Regions from separate parts of the Saccharothrix sp. BKS2 genome, predicted to be linked through region 2. Evidence: predicted binding sites of a transcription regulator. Region 2 holds the regulator's gene; the other holds the start of a gene.

Region 1 (3,410 bases), on a different contig from region 2:
CGCCGGCCAGCTTCCGCAGGGCCGCCTCGCTGATCGAGACGTCCTCCGGCGCCAGCCCGGCGCGCTCGACCTGCCGGGGCAGCAGGTGGTCGCGGGCGATGGTGACCTTCTCGTCCTCGGTGTACCCGTCGAGCCGGACCAGCTCCATGCGGTCCAGCAGCGGGCCCGGGATGGACTCCAGCACGTTGGCCGTGGCCAGGAACACCACGTCCGACAGGTCCAGCTCGACCTCCAGGTAGTGGTCCCGGAACGTGTGGTTCTGCGCCGGGTCCAGCACCTCCAGCAGCGCGGCGGTCGGGTCGCCCCGGTAGTCCGCGCCCACCTTGTCGATCTCGTCCAGCAGCACGACCGGGTTCATCGAGCCCGCCTCGGAGATGGCGCGCACGATCCGGCCCGGCAGCGCGCCCACGTAGGTGCGCCGGTGGCCGCGGATCTCGGCCTCGTCGCGCACACCGCCCAGGGCGACCCGGACGAACTCGCGCCCCATGGCCCGCGCGACCGACTCGCCGAGCGAGGTCTTGCCGACCCCGGGCGGGCCCACCAGGGCCAGCACCGCGCCGGACCGCCGCCCGCCGACGACGCCCATGCCGCGGTCGGCACGCCTGCGCCGCACGGCCAGGTACTCGACGATGCGCTCCTTCACGTCGTCCAGGCCGGCGTGGTCGGCGTCCAGCACGGCCCGCGCGCCCGCGATGTCGTAGGAGTCCTCGGTGCGCTCGTTCCACGGGATGCCCAGCACCGTGTCCAGCCACGTGCGGATCCAGCCGACCTCGGGGGACTGCTCGGAGGTCCGCTCCAGCTTGTCGACCTCGGTCAGCGCGGCCTGCCGCACGTGCTCCGGCAGGTCGGCGCCCTCGACGCGGGCCCGGTAGTCCTGCTCCTCGGTGGCGGGCTTGCCGTCCAGCTCGGCCAGCTCCTTGCGGATCGCGGCGAGCTGCTGGCGCAGCAGGAACTCGCGCTGCTGCTTCTCCACGCCCTCCTTGACGTCCTTGCGGATCGTCTCGGCCACGTCCAGCTCGGTCAGGTGCTCCCGGCCCCACTCGATCAGCCGCTCCAGCCGCCGCGTGGTGTCGGGCGTCTCCAGCAGCCACACCTTCTGCTCGTCGCCCAGGTACGAGGCGTACCCGGCGAGGTCGGCCAGCGCCGACGGCTCGTCGACCTGCTGCACCGAGTCGACCACCTGCCACGCGCCGCGCTGCTGGAGGATCGACGTGACCAGCGCGCGGTACTCGCGGGCCAGCTCGTGCGTGCGCTCGTCGGCGGGCGGCACGTCGGCGATCGTCGCCTCGACCCACAGCGCCGCGCCGGGACCGGTCGTGCCGGTGCCGATGCGCACCCGCTCGGTGCCGCGCACCACGGCCGCGCGCTCGCCGCCGGACAGCCTGCCCACCTGCTCTATCACGCCCAGTGTGCCGACCTTGGCGTACTTCCCGTCCAACCGCGGCACCAGCAGCACCTTGGACTGACCACCGGCGGCGGTCGCGGCCTCGACGGCGGCGCGGGCCTCGGCGCCGGCGTCCACGCCGCTGAGCCGGATCGGCACGACCATGCCCGGCAGCACGACCACGTCGTCCAGCGGCAGGACCGGCAGCGCCAACGTCTCGCCCATGATTCCTCCAAAGTTGAGTCTGACTGGCTCAACCAAGGTGAGCGGGGAATTGTTTCCGCCGCCTGTTCGCCCAGAGCGAGCAGGCGGGGAGGGGCGCAGGGGGAGAGGGGGCAGGGGCGCAGGGGGAGGTGGCGGTGGGGGAGGCAGCGGTGGGGGAGGCGGCGCGGGGCAGGCGGTGAGGAGGGCAGGCGGCGGCGGAGGCAGGCGGCGGCAGCAGGCGACGAGAGGCAGGCGGTGAGGGGTAGGCCGTGGTGGGACGGCCTGCGACGGGGGCAGGCCCGAGGGCGCAGCCTGCGACGGGACGGGCCCCGAGGGCGGTGCTGCGGCTTTCGGGTGCACTTCTCCGGTTGTGATCGTGTTCACCCGCCGTCACCGGCACGATGCACGGTGTGGCTACGACGGCCGGCGGCCCGGGCTCGGCGGTGCACCGCACGATCGTGGTGGTCGACGTGGAGGGCTTCGGCGACCCGCGCCGCACCCTGCCCCACCAGCTGGGCACGCGCGCCGGGCTGTACCGGGTCGTCGAGGCGGCGCTGCGGGCGGCCGGGGTGGCGTGGGAGGACTGCTACCACGAGGACCGCGGCGACTGCGTGTTCGTCCTCGTGCCGCCGGACTTCCCCAAAGGCCCGCTGGTGGAGGTGGTGCCCGCCGCGCTGGTGGCGGCGCTGCGCGCCCACAACGACGCCTGCCCGCCCGAGCAGCGGGTCCGGCTGCGGGTGGCCGTGCACGCCGGTGAGGTCGCCTTCGACGGCCACGGCGCCACCTCCACCGCGCTGACCACCGCGTTCCGGCTGATCGACGCGGCGCCGCTGAAGCGGGCCCTGGCCGGTTCCCCCGGCGTGCTGGCGCTGGTGGTGTCCCGCTGGGTCTTCGACGAGGTGGTCCGCAACTCCGCGGTGCTCGACCCGGCCACGTTCCGGCCCGCGCCGGTGAGCGTGAAGGAGACCCGCGACACCGCCTGGATCGCCCTGCCCGACCACCCCTACCCGGCCGACCGGACCGCCGCGGACCACCCCGCGCCCGACCCGGCGTCCGCGCCCCACCAGCTGCCCGCCCCGCCCTCGCCGTTCGTCGGCCGCCAGGAGGAGCTGGACCGCCTGGACGCCGCCGTGGCGAACAGCTCCACGGTGGTCGTCTCCGCGATCGCCGGCGCCGGGGGCATCGGCAAGACCTGGTTGGCGCTGAACTGGTCCCACCGCGACCTCGGGCGGTTCCCGGACGGCCAGCTGTTCGTGGACCTGCGCGGGTTCAGCCCCGACGGCGAGCCGATGGACCCCGCGGTGGCGGTGCGCGGCTTCCTCGACGCCCTGGGCGTCGACCCCGGCCGCATCCCCGTCGACCCGCACGCCCAGGCCGCGCTGTTCCGCGGCCTGGTCGGCGACCGGCGGATGCTGCTGGTGCTGGACAACGCCGCCGACACCGCCCAGGTCACCCCGCTGCTGCCTGGCGGCGACACCTGCACCGTGCTGGTCACCAGCCGTAGACGGCTGGCCGGGCTGATCACCGCCCACGACGCCCACCACCTGCCGCTGGACGTGCTGGCCGACGACGAGGCCCGCGCCCTGCTGACCCACCGGCTCGACCCCGGCCGCCTCGCCGCCGAGCCCGCCGCCGTCGCCGAGCTGATCGCCCTGTGCGGCGGGTTCCCGCTGGCGCTGAGCATCGTCGCCGCCCACGCCCACACCCGTCCCCAGCTCACCCTGACCGCCCTGGCGGCCGAGCTGCGCGACCTCGGCCTGGACGCCCTGGACGACGACGACCCGACGGCCAGCCTGCCCACCGTGCTGTCGTGGTCCCTGCG
Region 2 (3,410 bases):
CCTCCGCCAGCTCGGGCGCGACCACCGCAAGTTCGGCGTGGTCAACGTGCACTACGAGTCGGTCGGCACGGCGCTGCTGGCGGCGATCAAGAAGTTCGCGGGCCCCGCGTGGACGCCGAAGGTCGAGCTCGCGTGGGCCGAGGCTTACACGATCATGGCCCGCTCCATGCAGGAGGCCGCCGCGGCCGACGACGGTCCGGCGTACTGGCACGCGACCGTGCTGGAACACCAACGGGTGAGCTGGGACCTGGCCGTGATCCGGTTGCAGCCGGATCACCCGGTCGGGTACCGCGCGGGCCAGTACGTGAGCGTCGAAACGCCCCAGCGGGCCCGGCTGTGGCGGTACTACTCGCCCGCCAACGCGCCCCGCGCGGACGGCATCATCGAGTTCCACATCCGCTCGGTCGAGGGCGGGTGGGTGAGCCGCTCGATCGTCGGGCACACCCAGGCCGGTGACGTGTGGCGGATCGGCCCCCCGATGGGTCGGCTCAGCGTGGACCGCAGGTCCGGGCGCGACGTGCTCATGGTCGCCGGCGGCACCGGGGTCGCGCCGATGCACGCGATCATCGACGAGATGGCGCAGTGGGGCGAGAACCCCCGCGTCCACCTGTTCATGGGCGGTCGGACCCGCGAGGACCTGTACGACCTGGACAACCTCCAGCGGTTCGCGATGACGAACCCGTGGCTGACCGTCGTGCCGGTGCTGGAGTCGGACCCGGGCGCCCGCGGCGTCGAGCAGGGCACCCTGGCCGACGTCGTCACCCGCTACGGCGCGTGGCAGGACCGCGACGTGCTGGTCTGCGGCTCGCCGTCGATGATCCGGGCCACGGTGTCCCGGATGCTGGTGGCGGGCACCCCGCTGGACCGGATCAAGTACGACCCCTTCACCCTGGACTGAGCCACCCCTCACGCCACGCCGCTTCCGAGCCGAACCAGCCGCACCCCGGTCCGCACTCCCGCGCCGGGGTTGGTCGGCAGCCGCACCCAGGCTGATCAGCGCCCGCACACCGGGTTGGCCACCTGGAGTCGGCCATACCGGGTCGGCCATACCGGGTCGGCCATACCGGGTCGGCCATACCGGGTCGGCCACCCGAAGGCCGACCGCTGGAGGCTGAGCGCAGGAGGCCGACCGCCAGCCTCACGCCGAGCTGATCAGCTCCGCCACTCGGGGCCGACATCCCCCGCTTCGGCGGCCAGCCTGTCGACCAGGGCACCGGCCCCAGGACCACCGCGGCGATCCCCGTCAGGCGTGACGCGCCGAGCGCTTGGGCGAACGCGGGCAGCGGCATCTTGGCGGCGGAGGTCGGGCTGAGCCGAGACCAGGGGCTCGCCTGAAGCCGGGGTGGGTCGGGTCAGGCCGGGCTGGATCGGGCGGGCTGGATCGGGCCGAGGGGCCGGGCCCAGACCGGAGTCGGCGCTGAGGGCTGAGGCCGGGGGCTGGCCTGGGCCGGGCTCGGGGACTGGCCTGAGGTCGGGTCGGGTCGGGTCGGGTCGGGTCGTGGAGGGCTGGGGCTGGCCCGAGGTCGGATCGTGGAGGGCTGAGGCCGGGTCCTGGAAAGGCCGACGGCCCGGCTGTGGGGTGGCCGGGCCGTCGGGTGGGTTTTGGGGATGCGGGGTGGTCGCGGGGTTCCTCATGTGCAACCGATGGTCGGTAACGGTGTTTCCGTACATCAGTCACCCCATCGTGTATCCCCGGGATTTCAGCGCTTGGGCCCCGGCCGCCACACCACCAGCGCGGTCTCGTGCCGCACCGGCACCAGGTCACGCCGGTAGGAGGCGTGCACCGACGCGGCCGCCTGCTCGGCCGCCGCCATGGCGGAGGCCAGTTCCTCGGTCAGCTGGTGGACCCTGGCGCGCAGGGCGCCGACCTCGTTCTCCAGCTCGATGATCCGCTTGACCCCCGCGAGGTTGACGCCTTCTTCCTGCGACAACCGCTGCACCTCGCGCAGCAGCACGATGTCGCGCATCGAGTACCGGCGCCCGCCCCCGGACGTGCGTCCTGGCGACACCAGCCCCATCCGGTCGTACGACCGGAGCGTCTGCGCGTGCAGACCGGACAGCTGCGCCGCCACCGAGATCACGAAGAACGGGGTGTCCTCGTCGGTGCCGGGCGGGAACGGGAAGCTCACACCTACCTCTTCTCCACCAGGGCGTTGAGTTCGGCGCGGGGGTCGTGGTGGGTGGTCACCGCCGCGTACTTCTCCAACGCCTCGCGTGCCGCGGCGTCCATGTTGTCCGGCACCTGCACCAGGAGCGTGATGAGCAGGTCGCCGACCTGGCCGTCGCGCTTGGCGATGCCCTTGCCCTTGGCCCGCAGCACCCGGCCGCTGGCGGTGCCCGCGGGGACCCTCAACGTCACCTTGCCGTCCAGGGTGGGCACGGTCAACGTGGTGCCCAGGGCCAGTTCGGGGAAGGTGACCGGCGCGGTGAGGGTCAGGTCGTTGCCGGACCGCCCGAACACGGGGTGCGGGTTGACGTGGACCCGCACGTACAGGTCTCCGGCGGGTCCGTTGTTGCGCCCGGGTTCGCCCTGGCCGGCGAGCCTGATGCGCTGGCCGTCGTCGACGCCCGAGGGGATGCGGATGGTGAGCGTGCGCGTCTTGGTGCTGACGCCGTCGCCGCCGCACTCCGGGCACGGGTCGTCGACGATGCGGCCGGTGCCGCGGCAGTCGGTGCACGGTTCGGAGAAGGCGAACGCGCCCTGGCTGCGGGTGACGAGTCCGGCGCCGCCGCAGTTGGTGCAGGTGCGGGGGGTGGTGCCGGGTCTCGCGCCGGAGCCCGCGCAGGTGCCGCAGGCCGACGGGCTGGACAGCCTCAGGGGGACGGTGGCGCCGCGGACGGCTTCGGTGAAGTCGATCCGCACGTCGGTTTCGACGTCGTCGCCGCGGCGGGGCCGGGTGGCGGAGGCGGTGGTGCCCCCCCGGCGGTTGAACAGGCCGCCGAGGATGTCGCCCAGGCCACCCATGCCGCCGGTCTGCTGGGCGCGGCCGAACAGGTCGCCGACGTCGAAACCGCCGGTGCCCCCGGTGCCGAAGCCGCCGGGGAAGCCGCCGCCCCCGGCGAAGAGGCGGCGGGCTTCGTCGTACTGCTTGCGCTTGGCGGCATCGGACAGGATGCCGTACGCCTCGGAGACGGCCTTGAAGCGGGCTTCGGCCTTGGCGTCGCCGGGGTTGGCGTCGGGGTGCAGCTCCCGGGCCAGCTTCCGGTACGCCTTCTTGATCTCGTCGGCCGAGGCGTCGGAGGAGACGCCCAGCTCGCGGTAGAAGTCCTTCTCGATCCAGTCCCTAGCACTCACCGGACATCACCTCCCTTTCCTCAGCTGCCCTCGGCCGGCTCCGCGGCGGCCGGCTCCGGCTCGTGGTCGGTGACGCCGACCAGCGCGGGTCGCAGGACCCGTTCGCCGTAGCGGT

The links. Region 2 encodes HspR, which represses chaperone genes until heat shock. Its sites were predicted from a motif close to ANNTTGAGTNNNNNNNACTCAANNT; they were not measured.
Region 1: lon (endopeptidase La) is a predicted target of HspR. The motif match lies at 1,620-1,644, and genes of this name have one in related genera.

Annotation. Positions count from the first base shown of each region.
Region 1 is NZ_JAUQOL010000008.1:395,500-398,909, reverse strand. It holds gene lon (endopeptidase La) at 1-1,609, opposite strand, end outside; gene Q5530_RS19770 (ATP-binding protein) at 1,999-3,410, shown strand, end outside.
Region 2 is NZ_JAUQOL010000002.1:118,027-121,436, forward strand. It holds gene Q5530_RS03185 (FAD-binding oxidoreductase) at 1-898, shown strand, start outside; gene Q5530_RS03190 (heat shock protein transcriptional repressor HspR) at 1,701-2,129, opposite strand; gene dnaJ (molecular chaperone DnaJ) at 2,132-3,295, opposite strand; gene grpE (nucleotide exchange factor GrpE) at 3,316-3,410, opposite strand, start outside.